DNA from 3 places in the Paenibacillus sp. FSL H7-0735 genome. Region 1 is predicted to be linked to each of the others. Evidence: riboswitches for the same ligand, from Rfam matches in the RefSeq annotation. Region 1 holds a riboswitch; each other region holds the start of a gene.
The links. Region 1 has a riboswitch for cyclic di-GMP ahead of NSS82_RS02175 (anti-repressor SinI family protein). Riboswitches for the same ligand answer to the same signal wherever they lie in the genome.

Region 2: another riboswitch for cyclic di-GMP. It lies ahead of NSS82_RS03495 (transglutaminase-like domain-containing protein); the one in region 1 lies ahead of NSS82_RS02175 (anti-repressor SinI family protein).
Region 3: another riboswitch for cyclic di-GMP. It lies ahead of NSS82_RS12140 (DUF6612 family protein); the one in region 1 lies ahead of NSS82_RS02175 (anti-repressor SinI family protein).

The regions. Positions count from the first base shown of each region.
Region 1 covers NZ_JBBOZH010000001.1:478,773-485,538, reverse strand. The annotation lists gene sipW (signal peptidase I SipW) at 1-271, shown strand, start outside; gene NSS82_RS02185 (TasA family protein) at 362-970, shown strand; gene NSS82_RS02180 (helix-turn-helix domain-containing protein) at 1,140-1,469, shown strand; gene NSS82_RS02175 (anti-repressor SinI family protein) at 1,577-1,732, opposite strand; cyclic di-GMP riboswitch class I at 1,760-1,844, opposite strand; gene NSS82_RS02170 (2-oxoglutarate dehydrogenase E1 component) at 2,315-5,182, shown strand; gene odhB (2-oxoglutarate dehydrogenase complex dihydrolipoyllysine-residue succinyltransferase) at 5,235-6,521, shown strand.
Region 2 covers NZ_JBBOZH010000001.1:783,402-790,167, forward strand. The annotation lists gene NSS82_RS03475 (phospholipid carrier-dependent glycosyltransferase) at 1-205, shown strand, start outside; gene NSS82_RS03480 (glycosyltransferase family 2 protein) at 303-1,283, shown strand; gene NSS82_RS03485 (GtrA family protein) at 1,270-1,677, shown strand; gene NSS82_RS03490 (class D sortase) at 1,780-2,439, shown strand; cyclic di-GMP riboswitch class I at 2,559-2,641, shown strand; cyclic di-GMP riboswitch class I at 2,716-2,796, shown strand; gene NSS82_RS03495 (transglutaminase-like domain-containing protein) at 2,810-3,619, shown strand; rRNA gene NSS82_RS03500 (16S ribosomal RNA) at 3,987-5,544, shown strand; rRNA gene NSS82_RS03505 (23S ribosomal RNA) at 5,777-6,766, shown strand, end outside.
Region 3 covers NZ_JBBOZH010000001.1:2,701,519-2,708,284, reverse strand. The annotation lists gene NSS82_RS12160 (NAD(P)/FAD-dependent oxidoreductase) at 1-427, opposite strand, end outside; gene NSS82_RS12155 (FprA family A-type flavoprotein) at 443-1,681, opposite strand; gene NSS82_RS12150 (CapA family protein) at 1,952-2,968, shown strand; gene NSS82_RS12145 (NADH-dependent flavin oxidoreductase) at 3,046-4,209, opposite strand; gene NSS82_RS12140 (DUF6612 family protein) at 4,322-5,170, opposite strand; cyclic di-GMP riboswitch class I at 5,288-5,379, opposite strand; gene NSS82_RS12135 (RNA polymerase sigma factor) at 5,584-6,102, shown strand; gene NSS82_RS12130 (DUF4179 domain-containing protein) at 6,086-6,766, shown strand, end outside.

The sequences.
Region 1 (6,766 bases):
CACTAAAGGCGATAACAACGACGCACCCGACATGAACCCTACCAGTTCTGCGAATGTTGTAGCTCAGTATACCGGGGTCACTGTACCCTATGTCGGTTACGCTATGAATTTCGCGGTTTCCAAAGCTGGAAGTGTAGTCCTCATGATCGTGCCTGGCTTGATGCTTCTGCTCTATGCTCTGTATACCTCTTGGAAGGCTGTAGCTGCATTAGAAAAGAAAAATGCTGCCCTACTGCCAGCCTCACCGCCCCCAACAGAAACACAGCCCTAAGTTGATTGTCCACTTCCGCTTACGAACCGGAAGATACAATATATAAATTTTATAAAAAATTCAAACACAAATTTGAGGAGGAATTTTATTATGGGTATCAAGAAAACATTGGGTCTTGGCGTAGCATCTGCAGCACTGGGTTTATCATTAATCGGCGGAGGAACCTTCGCATACTTTAGCGACACTGCGCAAAGCACAGCTACATTCGCAGCGGGTACACTCGATCTGAACTCCGACCCTTCTGTCATCGTTAATATTCCTAACCTGAAACCAGGTGATACTGTAACTAAATCCTTCAAATTGAAAAACGATGGTTCGCTCGATATCGGATCTATCATTCTGAATACATCGACTCAAATCACGGATGCTAAAGGAGATAACTACCTGGATTTAGCCGAGTTCATTAAAGTTAAATTCCTTAGAAATAATGATAAAGGAGTACCTATCGTCTCTCCTGAAAATGTAGTTTATGAGACTACACTTGCTGCTTTAAAAAGTCAGCATCCGGATCTCGTAAAAAATACAGGTTGGGATCAACTCTTTACCGAAGCATCCGGTATTAAAGCCGGTACCAATGACAGCTTCTCCGTCCAATTCGAATTTGTGGAAAATAACCAAGATCAAAATATTTTCCAAGGCGATAGCTTAACACTGACTTGGGATTTCGTAGCTAAACAAGGTGCGAAAAAAGACTACTAAGATCAATAAAGTAATTTAATAAAATACTCGAAGAGCAGCAGATCCTGAATCCGGCCACGGATAAGCAGATTGCTGCTCTTCTCTTTACAATAAACTTTGTCCGATTTATTGATATTTGCTATACTAATAACAAAAATTACGGAGGGGCGTCAGCATAGTGCCACAGAATATGGGCCAACGTATCCAGCAGCTCCGCCTAGACAAGGGTTTCTCCCTATCTGAGCTTGCGGACAGAGCAGATGTGGCTAAGTCGTATCTTAGCAACGTGGAGAGAAACATCCAATCCAATCCATCCATCCAGTTTATCGAAAAGATCGCTGACGCGCTTCAGGTATCCATTCATGCCCTACTCTATGGAGAACCAAATGATGCAGAGGAATCACATTTAGATTCGGAATGGTTCCGATTGGTGCAGGAAGCTATGGACTCAGGCATTAGCAAACGCGAATTCAAAGAATTTCTGGACTATCAGAAATGGAAGCTCGATCAAAAGGATTAATACTTCCTACTAATCTGGTACGATCCTCTCTTCTACTAAATCATATCGAAAAAGGACACAGCGAAGAACCGCTGTGCCCTTTTTCGATATGTAACCCCTCTAATGTATTACTGCACGATCTGCACAGTTTTCTCATGAAAGAACTGGCGGATTTCATCTGCCTTAATGCCAGCCTTCTTAGCTGCTAATAATAAATGTACCCACTCTTGATCCAGATCAATAAACTGCTGTTCTCTGTTGCTACCCTGGTTGGACTTTTCCAAAAAATCTCCCCCTAAGATTTTACGTCCCCAGGCAATCCGGCTGTCATAGTATCTCTACCTTAGACCCGCGACTTTGTGCCCCTGCCTTTCGGCAAGTTTACCTTTTACTGGACCCTTTTCACGAAAGGATCTGCTTAAAAAACTATAATATTACTATCTGCAATAACATTATACAAAAAGAAAGCGGAAAAGTGTGTCGATTCCTGGTTACTTTCTATTTTAAAAACGAAAAATAAAAGATTTTTTTTCAAAGATCTTGTCCGATTATCACGATACTCGTCCGTTACATAAAATAAATTGTACTAGCAAAATAAATATTTACTGACCTAATAGTTAAAAATAAGGATAATAGAATCATTTTAATAGGCCTTTAGAATGGGTAATGAGAAGAAACACCCTTCTTTTCGTTAGAACAAGCTAACCTATACCATTTTGCGAACGTATTGGACGAAAGAATGAATTGATTACAGTGGCTGAAAGTAGCACAATAAGATGAGAAATGAAACCGCAATCATCACAGCTCCAGTAAGCGTTGACACAAAATGTCACTTATGGAGTTCATCCGTTAAGGAGGATGTATTCATGGCAGCCAAAGAGCCCTATAACGAATCCATTTGGAGTAAGTATTACGGACCCAATTTAGGCTACATTCAAGAAAGATATGAACAGTTTGTGAAAGATCCCTCCACCGTAGAAAATAATTATCGCGAGCTTTTTACAAATTCGGGACCCCCTCCCCTAACTCCGGATAGCGAACCGGCTCCTCAGCCGCGCATCTCGGGAGACACCGAATGGCTTAGAAAAGCAGTAAGAGCTTCCAAGCTAATCGCCAATATTCGTATATATGGCCATATGGCCGCTGAAATTGATCCGCTGGTACGCGATCAGAATCCCATGGCAAAATATCTTGAGCCTGAAACCTATGGGCTGACCCGCGAAGACCTGATTGCACTGCCTGCCACGCTTATATGGGAAAATGCGCCGAATGATGTGCATACCGGGTGGGATGCCGTGCAACGTATGCGTCAGGCATACACCAAGACTATCGCCTATGAATTCGGGCATGTGCATGAAGAAAAAGAACTGCAATGGCTAAATAGACAGGCAGAATCCACCAGCTCACCAGCACCCCTGAATAATACAGAACGCAAAGAGCTCCTGAACCGCCTGATTCAGGTAGAGCAATTTGAAACCTTCCTCCACAAGACTTTTGTAGGTCAGAAGCGTTTCAGTCTTGAAGGCAATGATGCTCTTGTGCCGATGTTAGACGAAATCGTACGCGCTGCTGCACATGACGGTGCAGAGCATATTTTGATGGGCATGGCGCATCGCGGTCGCCTCAACGTTCTTGCACATATTTTGGGCAAACCTTATGATATCATATTTTCAGAGTTTCATCATTCTCCGAACAAGGAGCTTTTCCCTTCCGAAGGCTCCACAGGCATTAACTATGGCTGGACAGGTGATGTGAAATACCATCTCGGTGCAGACCGTGCTGTCCGTGAAGGAGAAACCGTACGCACAAGAATAACACTAGCGAATAACCCAAGTCACTTGGAATTCGTCAATCCTGTCGTGGAAGGTTTCACTCGTGCCGCACAAGAAGACCGGAGCACTGCAGGACTGCCGAAGATTGATACCAGTAAAGCTATGGCGGTGCTGATGCATGGTGATGCTGCTTTTCCAGGTGAAGGAATTGTTGCAGAAACGCTTAATATCGGCAAACTTCAAGGTTATCAAAATGGTGGGACGATCCATATCATTGTTAATAACCGAATTGGTTTTACGACTGAAAGTGAAGATTCCCGTTCTACGCATTATGCGAGTGACATCGCCAAAGGGTATGAAATCCCGATAGTCCATGTCAACGCTGATGACCCAGAGGCCTGCGTAGCAGCCGTACGTTTAGCTAGCGCATACCGCCATCAATTCAAAAAAGATTTCGTAATTGATCTCATCGGCTACCGCCGTCATGGTCACAACGAAATGGATGATCCTGAAACCACACAACCTATTGTCTACGGCAAGGTTCGCAATCATCCGACCGTCTACAAGGTTTATGCAGAGAGACTGAAAAACGAAAAGGTTCTTACCGCCGAAGACGTACAAAAGATGAATGCTGAAGCAGAAAGCGTATTGCAGCGTGCGTACGATAATATGAAGGAAGGCAATCATAAGAAAAAAGAACCCAAAGCCTTCATTCCTCTACAAACGGACCGCGCAGCGGCAAACACTACAGCGGTATCCATCTCCAGCCTGCAGGAGATCAATCGTGAACTGTTGACGGTTCCAGCTGGATTCCAGGTTTATCCGAAGCTGGAGCGCATTTTACAACGTCGTAAAGATGCACTGAATGAGGGTGAAAAGGTCGACTGGGCACTGGCTGAAACGTTAGCCTTCGCTACCATTTTGAAAAATGGGACGCCCATCCGACTGAGCGGTCAAGATGCCCAACGCGGAACCTTCGCACATCGCCATCTGGTGCTGCACGACAGTAAAACAGGAGATTTATTCTCTCCGCTACATCAGCTAAGCGATTCCCGTGCCTCCTTTGGCGTATACAACAGTCCATTGTCAGAGGCATCAGTATTAGGCTTTGAATATGGTTATAATGTGTTCGCACCGGAAACCTTCGTAATCTGGGAAGCACAGTATGGTGATTTCGCCAATGCGGGTCAGGTTATTTTTGACCAGTTCATTGCGGCTGGACGCGCCAAATGGACACAGCGCAGCAATCTCGTCATCATGCTGCCGCATGGCTACGAAGGACAGGGACCTGAGCACTCCAGCGGTAGGCTGGAACGGTTCTTGCAGCTATCCGCTGAGGAGAACTGGACAGTCGCTAATCTGACTACCGCTTCGCAATATTTCCATCTGCTGCGGCGCCAAGCAGCGTTATGCGGGCAGGAAGATGCTAGACCGCTAGTCATTATGACGCCGAAAAGTCTCATTCGGAATACGCGCAGCACTTCTGCCGGAACCGAGCTGGCTTCAGGACAATTCAAGCCTGTATTAGCTGAATCTTTGCTTGGCCAGAAACCAAGTGAAGTTAAACGGCTCGTAGTCTGCAGCGGTAAAGTGGCTATCGACATCCAAACAGAACTGGAAGCAGCACAGGATAAGGATTGGTCATGGCTGCATGTTCTTCGCCTAGAGCAGCTTTATCCGTTCCCGGAACAAGAGTTAAGCGAACATTTAAACTCCTTCAGCTCCCTTCAGGAAATTGTCTGGGTGCAAGAAGAGCCGAAAAATATGGGCGGCTGGAGCTATAGTGAGCCTCGGTTACGCGCCATCGCACCAAAGAATGCCGGCGTAAGATATATCGGCCGTCCGGAACGTTCCAGCCCGGCCAGTGGTTATGCAGATGTGCATAGCTTCGAACAACGTAGAATTGTAACAGAAGCCCTAAAATCAAATTCGAACGTACAAGCGGCTGTACCGTCCTCTTAAGAGGACGGTATCACAATAGCGTAAACCATTATGTTTGGGGAGGAAACGGCCTGTGTCAGAAATCTTAGTACCCGATCTGGGAGAATCCATATCCGAAGGAACCATCTACAAATGGCTGGTTAAAGAAGGCGACACGGTAGGTCAAGGCGATGTGCTCGCTGAGCTGGAAACGGATAAAGTCAATCTAGAAATTAGTGCAGAGGTGGAGGGTGTCATCTCCACCATCCTGCGTCAAGCGGGCGAGAACGTAGCCGTTGGCGAAGCCATCGGCATCATTGGAGCCGCAAGCGGCAGTACGCCGCAGGCCGCTGAAAGCGAAGCCGAAGCGCCTAAAGCGGCTCCGGCAGGCGGCAACGCAGTAGCAGCCGCCGCGCCTGTAGCCGCGCCCGAAGTGCCTGCAGCAGGTGGCGACAGCCACGCTGCATTGGCATCGCCGGGCGCACGCAAGCTGGCACGGGAGCGCGGCATCGACCTCGGCGAGGTTAGCGCCCGTGATCCTATCGGCCGGATTGGTCAGGCCGATGTGTCCGGTCATGGTGCAGCAGCGCCGCAGGCCGCTGCACCGGTAGCTCCGGCGCCGCAAGGCAAGCCGGAGCCAGCGAAGCCGGCAGCGAGCAAAGCCACGCTGGACGAGGGCAAAAACGTGGAGCGCAAGCGCATGTCGCGCAGACGGCTCACGATTGCCAGCCGCTTGGTCGAAGCGCAGCAGACCGCGGCCATGCTTACCACCTTCAACGAGGTGGACATGACAGCGATCCTCGACATCCGCAAGCGTCGCAAGGATGCATTTAAAGAGAAACATGAAGTTGGACTAGGCTTCATGTCCTTCTTCACCAAAGCCGTGATCGGTGCGCTTAAAACCTATCCACTGCTGAACGCCGAGATCGACGGTGAAGATCTGGTCGTTAAGAAATTCTACGACATCGGTATTGCTGTTGCAGCGAAAGAAGGACTTGTAGTTCCAGTAGTCCGTGATGCGGATCGGCTCAGCTTCCCGGAAATCGAGCGCCAAATTGGCGAGCTCGCTTCCAAAGCACGCGCCAATACGCTCAGCCTCTCCGAGCTGCAAGGCGGAACATTCACCATCACCAACGGTGGCGTATTCGGCTCCTTGTTATCCACACCGATTCTGAATACACCACAGGTGGGTATTCTAGGGATGCATAAGATCCAACTGCGTCCGATCGCGCTGGACGAAGAAAGAACCGTAAACCGTCCAATGATGTACATCGCCCTTTCCTATGATCACCGGATCGTTGACGGCTCTGAAGCGGTAAGCTTCCTCGTCAAAGTGAAGGAATTGCTGGAAGATCCAGAAGCACTGTTGTTAGAAGGCTAACGCTCTTCGACTTTTCGACTTAAGAATATAAAGAAGGTATCCCTGCAGCTCTCGCTTGGGGGATACCTTCTTTTATATCTGGATCGACTTGCTGCCTTCCCTGCATACGATTTAACTGTATTTTATACACTTATATCTTTCTGATCCGCTCATATCCTCTTCTCTAATTGCATTCTCTACAACTAAAATCCGTAAAAACGTCTATTTCCACTAATCTAACCAGTAATAGCTGCATCAAATACAAC
Region 2 (6,766 bases), 300 kb from region 1:
TATGGTACCATTTATGATTCTTGGTATTGTATATATAATGAAGTTGCTGGATAGTAAATTCCCTGAGGCCCGTTACGTACAGTATGTCTATGTAGCCGTTGCTTTGCTGCTCTTTATCGCTTTCTACCCGGTACTGTCAGGGATGCAGGTCAGTGGAGATTACGTGAAAGATATGCTGCGTTGGTTCCCTACTTGGGTTTTCTAGGATTTAATAAAAATCTATAAAATAAGTTTATGCATGCAGCGTTATTATGAAGTGTAGATGGATGTAACGCTCCAAAAAGCTTGTAGGAGGAATAAAGGTGAAAGCCAGATATAGTGTGATTGTACCCATGTTCAATGAGGAGCAAGTAATTAGCCATACTTATGAACGTTTGAAAAAAGTAATGGACGAGTGCGGCGATACTTATGAGCTGGTCTTCGTCAATGACGGCAGTCGTGATCGTTCCGCCCAGATGATTCGGGAGATCTGTGAACGAGACGAGCATGTCAAGCTGATTGACTTCTCGCGTAATTTCGGACATCAGGTAGCGATTACAGCTGGCATGGACTATGCCGAAGGTCAAGCGGTTGTTGTTATTGACGCTGATCTTCAGGATCCTCCGGAGGTCATTTTGCAAATGATCGAGAAGTGGAAAGAGGGCTACGACGTTGTATATGCGAAACGCCTGAAGCGCCACGGAGAAACGATGTTCAAAAAGGTCACCGCGAAGCTTTTTTACCGCCTGCTCAGCAGTATGACAAGTGTGGATATTCCTACGGATACAGGCGATTTCCGTCTTATTGACCGTAAGGTATGTGATGTCCTGCGGGGACTTAAAGAAAAGAACCGCTATGTCCGAGGTTTGGTGAGCTGGGTTGGCTTCAAGCAGACTATGGTGGAATATGAACGGGAAGAACGTTTTGCCGGAGAAACCAAATATCCGCTGAAGAAAATGATTCGTTTTGCGTTAGATGGCATCACCTCTTTTTCACATAAGCCGCTTAAGATTGCTACGTATATTGGATTCTTCCTTTCATTCTCTAGCTTTCTCTATTTATTTTTCGTCTTGTTTCAAAAGATATTTTTCACCTCCTGGACGGTTCCGGGCTGGGCTTCCATTGTAGGCGTCAATCTGCTCTTTAACGGTATCGTTCTGATGCTGTTAGGTGTGATTGGGGAGTATATCGGACGGATTTATGACGAGTCTAAAGATAGACCGCTATACATTGTTAGTGAGACTAAAGGCTACCAGAACGAAGAACAACTGGACCGCCGGAAGGACCACAATGATGTCAGATAAGAACTTGCGTGCTGCATTCATACAGTTCCTTAAATTTAATGCCGTAGGTTTGCTCAATACGCTTATTGATTTTGTGATTTTCACATTGTTGAATTCACTAGGGATGGTATACGCATTGGCGCAGGTGATCTCCTATAGTGCAGGTACGGCGAATAGCTTTATTTTGAATAAAAAAGTAACCTTTCGTGATCGCAACCGGGGGAATAAAGAAGGCTTCGACCGCGTGCAGCTGGTCAAGTTTATCGTGCTGAATCTGGTAGTGCTCGGAATATCACTGCTGCTAATGCATCTGTTGACAGACAGACTAGGTATTCAAGTCTTGATCTCCAAGGTGCTGGTTACCTTTATCACGGTGATCATCAATTTCTTTGGAAGTCGTAAATGGGTATTTTAAACATTAATTTCAGGCAGAAGGAGTTGCTATGCTTAAAGGCAAGTAGCTGTTTCTGCTTGATTTGTATATAACCATAGAAACAATATACGGAGGTGAATAACATTGCGTAAATTCTCCTATCTACTCATACTGGCTGGGATACTTATCATGTTATATCCGACAGCTAACGAATGGTACAACGACAGGCAGCAGGAGAAGTTATTAGAAACGGCTGAACTAAGCACTGCCGATAGTACTCCCCAGCCAGATTTGAAGAGCAGGTATGCTGAAGTTACTCAGCTGTTAGCAGAGGAATCGGTTCTGGATGCTCAGGCACAGTCCCAACCCCAAGAGACAGAAAAGCCTGAACCGGAGATTGAGGTCGGTGGCAAAGTAATCGCACTAATTGAAATCGGTAAGATTGATTTGAAGCTGCCTGTATTAGAAGGGGCTACAAAAGCTAATATGAAACATGCTGCAGCCCATATGAAAGAAACGGCACCCCTTGGAGAGATCGGAAATGCTGCAATCGCGGCGCATCGGGCTAGAACTACGGGTCGTTTGTTTAACAGATTGAATGAGGTTGTTGTGGGGGATGTTATCACGGTAAAGACTAGTGATCAGGTGTTTAACTATGAGGTATACGATATTTCTGTTGTAGATCCGAGTGATGTCTCCGTTCTTGACGGGAATGACAAGGATAAGATTCTTACTCTGATTACATGTGATCCGCTAGTGAATCCAACGCATCGGCTGATTGTTCATGCTAAATTAACAAAATGAGAATAGTGAATGACAAGAAAACACAAATACCGGGAGATATTTATAAAATAATGGGTAATCTAGTAAATTAGGTCTTGTTCACAACTATAAATATGATAGTATTATACTATAAAAGCTAAACACGATAACGGCAAACCTTCCGAAAGGTAGGGACGCAAAGCTAAAGGGCCTTTTCCCGAAAGGATGGCAGCCAGCTACCGAATGAAGAGGCTTTTTTTGTTTGTTTCAAATGGATTCTATCAATTATATCTAGTAAAGCTAGAACAGATAGAGCTTATACGATAACGGCAAACCTATCGAAAGGTAGGGACGCAAAGCTAAAGGGCCTTCCCGAAAGGATGGCAGCCAGCTACCGAAAGGAGTTTTATCCGTGAAAAAGGTATATTTTATGCTGGTGGCGTTGTTCGTCCTAATGACTTCAGTTCCGGTAAGTACAGCTCAAGCTGCAAGTGCAGATGCCAGCTGGTTGATTACATCCAAAGTGGCTCAAGGTGTTATTGGTATTAACTATGATATTCCGAAAGATAAAAGAATCAAACTCATGATCACCAAAGATAACAGCAGCTATACTTATAACTTGTATGCTTCTGGACAAGCTGAGGACTTCCCTTTGCAACAAGGAAATGGGACTTATAAGGTTTCGGTTCTGGAGAACACAACCGGTAATAAATACAAAGCGTTATATTCCGAAGTAGTAGACGTAACCATGAGTGACTCGAATTCCGTATATTTGGGCTCCGTACAGAATGTGAAATGGAGTTCTTCTGATAAAGCGATTGTCAAAGCTAAACAATTAGTACAAGGCAAAACAACAGACGAAGAGAAAGTTAAAGCGATCTATAACTATGTAGTTGCGAATGTACAATATGACTACTCTCTTGCTAATAGTGTAACTACTGATTATATTCCAAGCATCGATAAGACATTGACTACTAAAAAAGGGATTTGCTATGATTACGCTTCTCTTTTTGCCGCAATGCTGCGGAGTGTAGATGTTCCTGCTAAGTTGGTAATGGGGAATACAAGCTACGTTACGCAATATCATGCCTGGAACGAAGTATTGCTTAATGGGAAGTGGGTTACCATTGATACTACAGTGGATGCAGGACTTGCAAAGAGTGATAAGAAAACCGATTTAATTAAAGCCTCAAGCAAATATACTGCGGCAAAATACTATTAAATTCGCCGCTAGAAACATAACTCTATTAAATAAACAACTAGCTTAATTATTAAGCTAGTTGTTTATTTTTATATTAGGGGTTGCTTTTCTATTAATAGTTGGGGTATTATAGGTAAGCGTTGTTAGACAGCGTACAGGCGATACAGACGAGGCTGATAAAAAGCTTCGAAAAATAAAGCTTGCATTTCTGAAAACAACATGATATATTATAAGAGTTGCTGCTGAGACATTAAACGGCGTCAACGAGAACTTGATCTTTGAAAACTGAACAACGAGTGAGTAGGAAATCACGTAAGTGATATCCAAAATTAGAGAATTAATTTTCTCGTCAGATGTTTCAAAATGAGCATATCGCTCTTTTCAATACTAATTGGAGAGTTTGATCCTGGCTCAGGACGAACGCTGGCGGCGTGCCTAATACATGCAAGTCGAGCGGAGTTATTTTGAAAGCTTGCTTTCAAAATAACTTAGCGGCGGACGGGTGAGTAACACGTAGGCAACCTGCCCTTCAGACTGGGATAACTACCGGAAACGGTAGCTAATACCGGATAATTTCTTTTTTCTCCTGAGAGAAGAATGAAAGACGGAGCAATCTGTCACTGAGGGATGGGCCTGCGGCGCATTAGCTAGTTGGTGGGGTAACGGCCCACCAAGGCGACGATGCGTAGCCGACCTGAGAGGGTGAACGGCCACACTGGGACTGAGACACGGCCCAGACTCCTACGGGAGGCAGCAGTAGGGAATCTTCCGCAATGGGCGAAAGCCTGACGGAGCAACGCCGCGTGAGTGATGAAGGTTTTCGGATCGTAAAGCTCTGTTGCCAGGGAAGAACGTCCGGTAGAGTAACTGTTACCGGAGTGACGGTACCTGAGAAGAAAGCCCCGGCTAACTACGTGCCAGCAGCCGCGGTAATACGTAGGGGGCAAGCGTTGTCCGGAATTATTGGGCGTAAAGCGCGCGCAGGCGGCTATTTAAGTCTGGTGTTTAAACCTTGGGCTCAACCTGAGGTCGCACTGGAAACTGGGTGGCTTGAGTACAGAAGAGGAAAGTGGAATTCCACGTGTAGCGGTGAAATGCGTAGATATGTGGAGGAACACCAGTGGCGAAGGCGACTTTCTGGGCTGTAACTGACGCTGAGGCGCGAAAGCGTGGGGAGCAAACAGGATTAGATACCCTGGTAGTCCACGCCGTAAACGATGAGTGCTAGGTGTTAGGGGTTTCGATACCCTTGGTGCCGAAGTTAACACAGTAAGCACTCCGCCTGGGGAGTACGGTCGCAAGACTGAAACTCAAAGGAATTGACGGGGACCCGCACAAGCAGTGGAGTATGTGGTTTAATTCGAAGCAACGCGAAGAACCTTACCAGGTCTTGACATCCCTCTGAATCTGCTAGAGATAGCAGCGGCCTTCGGGACAGAGGAGACAGGTGGTGCATGGTTGTCGTCAGCTCGTGTCGTGAGATGTTGGGTTAAGTCCCGCAACGAGCGCAACCCTTAACTTTAGTTGCCAGCAGGTAATGCTGGGCACTCTAGAGTGACTGCCGGTGACAAACCGGAGGAAGGTGGGGATGACGTCAAATCATCATGCCCCTTATGACCTGGGCTACACACGTACTACAATGGCCGGTACAACGGGAAGCGAAGCCGCGAGGTGGAGCCAATCCCATCAAAGCCGGTCTCAGTTCGGATTGCAGGCTGCAACTCGCCTGCATGAAGTCGGAATTGCTAGTAATCGCGGATCAGCATGCCGCGGTGAATACGTTCCCGGGTCTTGTACACACCGCCCGTCACACCACGAGAGTTTACAACACCCGAAGTCGGTGGGGTAACCCGCAAGGGAGCCAGCCGCCGAAGGTGGGGTAGATGATTGGGGTGAAGTCGTAACAAGGTAGCCGTATCGGAAGGTGCGGCTGGATCACCTCCTTTCTATGGAGAATCGTCTTCTGCAATGAAGACATTCAAATCGGAAGCTCAGCTTCCAAAACTCAGGTTTAGGCCTGTTACTCACTCGTTGCTCAGTTTTGAGAGTTTAAGCTCTCAAGTAAGACTTGATCCTTGAAAACTGGATACCGAAATGAATTTGCGTTTTAGAACATCTTTTAGCAACTTGTGCAAACAAGTAAATGTTATTAGTGAGATTTTTCTTCGGAAAAATCAAGGTTAAGCTAATAAGAGCACACGGAGGATGCCTAGGCGCCAGGAGCCGACGAAGGACGTGGCGAACAACGAAACTGCCTCGGGGAGCTGTAAGCAAGCTTTGATCCGGGGGTGTCCGAATGGGGAAACCCAGCTGTGGTAATTCGCAGTTACTCATACCTGAATACATAGGGTGTGTAGAGGCAGACCAGGGGAACTGAAACATCTAAGTACCCTGAGGAAGAGAAAACAATAGTGATTCCGTCAGTAGCGGCGAGCGAACGCGGAACAGCCTAAACCAAGGGGCTTGCCTCTTGGGGTTGTGGGACGTCTCACATGGAGTTACAAAGGAATATGGTAGGTGAAGAGGTCTGGAAAGGCCCGCGATAGAGGTAAAAGCCCTGTAACCTAAACTGTGTTCTCTCCGAGACGGATCCCGAGTAGTGCGGGGCACGTGAAACCCCGTATGAATCCAGCAGGACCATCTGCTAAGGCTAAATACTACCTGGCGACCGATAGTGAAACAGTACCGTGAGGGAAAGGTGAAAAGCACCCCGGAAGGGGAGTGAAATAGAACCTGAAACCGTGTGCTTACAAAAAGTCAGAGCCCGATCTATGGGTGATGGCGTGCCTTTTGTAGAATGAACCGGCGAGTTACGTTTAACATGCAAGGTTAAGCCGAGAAGGTGGAGCCGCAGCGAAAGCGAGTCTGAATAGGGCGACTTAGTATGTGGACGTAGACCCGAAACCGTGTGATCTACCCCTGTCCAGGGTGAAGGTGCGGTAACACGCACTGGAGGCCCGAACCCACGTACGTTGAAAAGTGCGGGGATGAGGTGGGGGTAGCGGAGAAATTCCAATCGAACTCGGAGATAGCTGGTTCTCCCCGAAATAGCTTTAGGGCTAGCCTCGGTATAAGAGTAGTGGAGGTAGAGCACTGATTGGGTGCGGGGTCCGCAAGGATTACCAAGCTCAGTCAAACTCCGAATGCCATATACTTATTGCCGGGAGT
Region 3 (6,766 bases), 2.2 Mb from region 1:
CATCCTGCAGGTTTTCTTTCAATCTGTCCGCGTCGTTCATGTCCCGGAGGGTATGGACATTGTTCAGGCCGGAGCCCTCAAGGGAAAGTTCACGATTCTTCGCTCCCATACACAGTAAAAGCTTATGATAAGAAACACTCTGCCCATCTTCTGTCACAACAATTTGCCGGTCCGGGTGGACAGAACGGATTCGGGTCGAGGTTTTTACGGATATACGGTTATCGCGGTACCACTTTTCCTTTTTAATCAGCACCTTCTCACTGTGCAGGTCGGTAAACAGCCCTTTAGTCAGCTTAATCCGGTTATAGGGCAGTTGGCTTTCCTCCCCGAGGATCGAAATTTCCGAATCTGCGTCTTGATCACGGATGGCTTTGGCGGCATGGACGGCGGCTACTCCGCCGCCAACAATAACGTAATGTTTTGTCATCCTATGCTCCCCTCCCTAAAATGAACTCAGCAGCAAATCCGATACAAATTCAGCCGCATTTTTAATTTTTTGAACTTTCTCAGGCTCTTTCGGGGAAAACCTGATTCGTACAGGGAACTCTACATGTGTCATCCCCGTGGATTTAATAACCTCAGATGTGCTTTGCACCATCATGTTTGTTCCATTCAGATAATCCTGAATGACTTCAATGGCTTCACCACTCCAACCGTAGGAGCCAAAGGCTGCAGCAAGTTTGCCTTCCAGATTCATATTGTGCAATTCTTTCAGAATGTTCTCCAGATTCCCAATCATGTCCGCGTATTTAGTGGAGCTGCCAATAAAGACCGCGTCAGCTGACGTTATGCTGTTCAGAATATCGGTGGCACTGCTTTTATCTGCATCCCAGACCTCTGTCTCAATATTATTTTCCTGCAAGCAATCCTGTATAATTTTGGCCATCTTCTTGGTACTGTTTTTGATGGTGGTATAAACGATGGTTGCCTTTTTTCCTTGCGTCGTTTCGCGGCTCAATGTGGCGTACATCCCGATATATTTACGTATGTCCTCCCGGATCACAAACCCATGGGAAGGAGCGATCATCCGGATCTCAAGATCCTTAACAGCCTCTAACAGTGTTCTTACATATCTTCTATGAGGATGTATAATAGCTGCGTAATAGCCCTGGAAATCTTCCGTAATATCAAACCCGGCTTCATCGCTGAATAGATTCTCCACCGCAACATGCGTGCTGAAAATATCACAAGGAAATAAGATTTGATCTTCGATACAATAGGTTATCATCGTTTCGGCGGTATGGAGATACGGTGTTTCTTTAAACAGCAGCGTTTTCCCGCCAATATCCAGCTTGTCTCCATCTTTAACCACCAGGAAGTTCCGGCTATGAAGCTTGTACATTTCCTGCAATTCTGGAACAGCAATCTCGGTGCATACGATCGTGGCATTTGCAGCCTTGGCAGCGAGAGCTGCCAGTCCACCAGAGTGATCAGGCTCTGTATGATTAATTACAATGTAATGAATATCTAGAAGATCAATCATTTCACCCAGGCACTCGGCATATTCACGTCCGAATTCCATATCTACGGTATCAATGACAGTTGGCTTACCTGTTTTTAATAAATAAGAATTATAGGTAGTTCCTTTTGCCAGAATCAGGCGGTGAAATGGAACCTGGCGGTTATCGATTTTGCCTATCCAGTAAGTATCCTCGGCGATTTTTTTGAATTGTGTACTCATTTCTTTAACCTCCAATGTTTGATTGATAATGTTTATCAACAACCTTATTTTATTATGGTTGCCAAACAAAAAAGAGGATTTGAATCAAATTATAAAAGTTTGAAAAAAAATGAATACCTTAAATTTAGACGATCTAAATAAAGTGATTATGCGTTGGGTCACATTTTAAATAAAAAGCCACAAAAATGTTTGCACTTCGCCTTAAAGAAAGAATAACCCCTAACAACTTTATGCCATATCCTAATGAAAATAATAAAAAGGTGGATATCCATGACTGAAATACAAATAGCTGCTGTGGGAGATCTAATGGTCAAACGTTATATTATTTCGGATGCTAAACAGCCTGACGGAACCTATTCGTTCAGCCCCCTGTTTGCAAAAGTAGCTCCTTATCTAAAACAGGCTGATTTGACAATTGGCAATCTCGAAACTACCTTTGCTGGAAGTGGCCCCGAATGCCGGAAAAGCCCACGTTCAGGCGGTCCGATATTCAAATGTCCAGACGAACTGGCCCCTGCACTTAAGCAAGCCGGATTCGACGTATTAGTAACGGCCAACAATCATTGCATGGATTATGGTGCCCCGGGTCTGGTTCGGACGTTACGAGTTCTAGACCGTAATGGAATCGACCACACGGGAACAGCTAAATCATTAGAAGAATCCAAGAGAACGCTTATTAAAAACGTCAAAGGAATTACGATCGGCATCCTCTCCTACACAGCAGGAACCAACCGAATTCCTGTACCAGTGAGTAAGCCATGGCTGGTTAACCGGATATCTACGCCCAAAATCATTCGGGAGATTCGAGATTTAAAAAAGAAAGTCGATCTAGTCTTGCTTTATCTGCATTTCGGAAGCGAATACCGTTACACTCCAAACAAGAGGCAAAAAGAGCTGGTCAATCTCTTCTTTAAAAATGGCGCCGACATCATACTGGGGTCTCACCCACATGTTCTACAACCGTTAGCGCTTCGTGGAAAAAAACAATTCGTTATTTACTCATTGGGGAATTTTGTTTCGACTAAACTAATGAATATTCCTTATACACAAAGCGGTATCATTCTTACGCTTAAAATAAAGAAGGATGAAAAAGGACACACGAGTATAACTAACGTAGGTTACATCCCGACTTGTGTAGATCGAAGAATAAAAAGCGGCAGGAAAATTACAGAGATCATCCCCATCCGCGACGCATTAAAGAAAAGCGACACCGACATAAAAACAGAACGGCGAAATCTCATGAATCGAATGTTGAAACATACGACAACAATCTTAAAGAGGGAATAGAGTCGTTACAGAAAAATAACGTTCCGCGGAATTACCGCGGAACGTTATAGATTTAGCGCTCAAAACCGTGTTTGGGTTTAGCGTAAACGATCAGGCATCATTAATTTAAGGAATTCTAGAATACCATTCTCTACTACGAGTTCTTCTCTATCTTGATCAGCAAGTACTCTTCTGATGATATCTTCATTACCCTCCAGCACTTTACTTGTCCAATGAGGATCAATGATAAGAGAACGTCCTACTGCTACTAATTCAGCATTTGTCAACGTGTCCTCTGCGTCCTGTTTGGTACGGATATCTCCGACCCCAATTAAAGGTACACGGCCATTGATTTTCTCATGTACATATTGCAGGATTGATTTTTCTTTAAAATCTTCTGATGCAGATACTTTTTTAAAATCCCCTAATGAAATATGCAGATAATCCAGCTTTTTATCAGCTAATTTATCAATAAGATAAAAGGTGTCTGTGATTTTAATGCCAGGCTCTTCATATTCTTCTGGAGAAAAACGATAACCGACAATAAAATCCTTAACCTTTGAATTGTCAACGACAGCAATAACTGCATCCACTAATTGGTTAATGAAATTAAATCTTTTCTCTAAGCTTCCGCCCCATTGATCTTCACGACGGTTGGAGTGTGGAGAGAAGAATTGTTGGACTAAATATGTGTTTGCTCCATGAATTTCTACCCCATCAAATCCAGCTTGAATAGCACGTTGAGTCGCTTTTTTAAAATCCTCAATTACACCGAAAATTTCATCTTCTGTTAATGCTCTTGGAATTTCTGCATTCAGACGTTCGGCAGCAATGGCGCTGGAGGAAACGGGTTGTACGCCACGCAATATTTTTGAATCTGTCATTCTTCCTGCATGGAAAAGCTGTAAAATAGCTTTTGTTCCATTTCGTTTAATAGTAGATGCTAATCGGCTAAGGCTAGGAATAAATTGATCGGAGGAAACACTAAGTTCACCTTCCCATCCTTTTCCACCCTCCTGTACATTTGCTGCCGCAGTGATGACCGCACCTACTTCGCCCGTTCTTAGCGAATAGTATTTCAATTCATCTTGTGTTACTACACCGTCATAAAAGCTCATTCGGGTGGTCATTGGAGCCATAACCACTCGGTTTTTTAATGTCAGTCCTCTGCGAAAAGTTAATGCTGTGTCTAGTGCTATCATCTTTTTCCCAACTTTCATTAAATTATATTTAGATAGAATATTATATACATGCGCATACATATAAATTACAGCAATGATTTATTCTTGTCAACTAATAAAGAACTGCTGTTGAATACAACAAAAAGCGCTGTTCAGCGGAACAGCGCTTTTTGCTCGATATGAATCGTCCTTATTATTCTAGTTCGGCCGGTTTTACAATGGCTGTACCTTTATTATTCTTGGAATATTTAGCTTCGATTTTCGTGGTGTATGTATCTTTGGCTCCGTCACTTACCAGCACATAACTCAGATCGACTGTCAGCTTTTCCGTTTGCCAGGTCTTAGTATTGACGAATAATTTCCACGTTACGCTTTTGGGTTGAACTGTCTCACCATCCCAGAGGTTCTCCTGGTCATAGAGTTTGATTATCCCCTTAGCTGCTGTCGGATCGGTTACCGTGAATTGTAAGACCGTTTGTGCGCCAGCCGTGCTGACTTTCATGGATTTTTTATAACTTTTGACCGAATCAAGCATGGAAACAGGATCGTATTGGCCTTTAGAGTAAAAGGCATCCCATTCCGTTTTCTCCAGTCCAAGCCAATACTGTGCATCAGGATCGATCGGCTCCCCGTCATCGTCGTAACCTTCATCTTCAGATTCATCGATCAGTTCACTTCCGTCTACAAGATAGTAAAACTCCTTGTCATTGGCATATAGACTGTACGATGTTTCTAAAAGACTACTAGCGACAGTGCCTGCTGCGGCAAAATTCGGCAGACGGTTGATATCCAGCTTCAGAGTGTTGGTGTTGCTGATACGCACCCCGCCGCTTTGAATATCCTGTTTTTTGGTCACATCCAGATGGAAATTCTTTATTGCTTTGGAGGCTGCCGTTACTTTGCTGATCATCTGATCCGCGGTTACTACTGTTGAGGTAGCTGCAGACACTACTCCTGGATTAGACATCCATCCGATCGTTCCGGACAGCAATAAAGCACCTACTGCCAAACTAGTACCTATTGTTTTGAAAAAACTGTTCATGTACTTCCCCTTTCGGCCCCTTGCGATAATGTAACGCCGTATAGGTCGAAATAATAAAAGAGCTCAAAATAGACTACATATTCTTAGAGCAATCCTTTATGCTTCATAAGACATCCCTATGGCGGCCTGGCGATCATTTCCTTCTGTCGAAAGGCTTTAGACCCATGGCTTTGTGTCATCATCTTTCGATGATTTTACCTTTAACGCGGACATTCAATTAGTTTTAATTAGATTATGGACGCATGTCCCACCGCTAATTTTATCATGGTTATAATTACCTGTAAACGACTTATCTTCCATTCGAATTCGCTATGATACTCAGAAGAAATACTACAATCAAAATGAAAATTGAACGATTACATACGCTTATAAGTCTTATTAATGAGAACAGCAAAGACAGGGGGTGCAGCAAAATGAGTGACCGGGAAATTTTTGAGCTCTATAAAGAACAAGTATATTATTTTTGTTACTACTTAATGAAAAATCAGGCAGATGCGGAGGATATTTCCCAAGAGGTATTTGTAAAAGTTATCTTAGCGGATAAGTCGAAGGTAAGAAACTTGAAATCTTGGATTTTACGAATTGCTTCAAATGAGTGCAACAGTGTGATCAAAAGGCGTAAGACGGGGTGGATGAAAGAAGTACGTAATTATTTACTATCCAGGTCTGAGGAATCAAACCCTGTAGAAAAACGTTTGGATCGACAAGAAACTAAAAAAGAATTACAAGGGTTATACAGTCAGCTTCCCGACAAAATCAGAATGGTAGTAGTCCTTCGTTTTATCAACGAATTGACTGTACCCGAGATCTCTAAAGTTATGAGCATACCCGAAGGAACTGTAAAATCCAGACTGAACAAGGGACTTAAAATACTAAATAGAATGGGTGGAACCCAACTAAAGGAGCTGAATAGTAATGAGTCTCTATCTTGAAAAAGATAAACATATTCTCCGACCGGATTATGATTTGATGTGGACTGCCATAGAACAAGAAGCATATAAACGTCAAAGAAATCTGTATGCCTCCCAGAATACTCCTAGGTCTAATAAAAAGGTTGTTCCTATCAGTATTGTCTTCTCTTGCCTCTTACTTGTAGCCATTCCTGTATTCGCTAGTATGACGATTAATTGGGATAAAATTGGTGGTCGAAGTGTGAGCAATGCATTAAATAACGGCATCGGTCAACAGTATAATCTTCAAACTTCCAGTTCAGGAGTAACAATGAATTTGAACGGTGTTGTAACTGATGGAGAAAAAATGAAAATGCTGTTATCACTTGATACTAACTCTGATCTATCCCAATATACTGGATTTGCTACAGAGGAAAACCTCATGACTAGTGAATCCGGTGCCAAGGCAAAGGTATACGGTTATTTAGAATACGATCCTGAAAGCCAGAAACTCATTGGAGTATATGAGACACCTGATACATTAAAGGATGATAAAAAGGACTACAGGTTTGAAGCTCGGAATCTCATTTTTTACCGTGATCGGAATATTCCCTTACAATCTAATCATAAAGCAGGGGAAACTATCGATACTGGAGTTAAGCAATATCCAAGCATTCAAATCGAATCCGTTCGACATGTTTCCAAT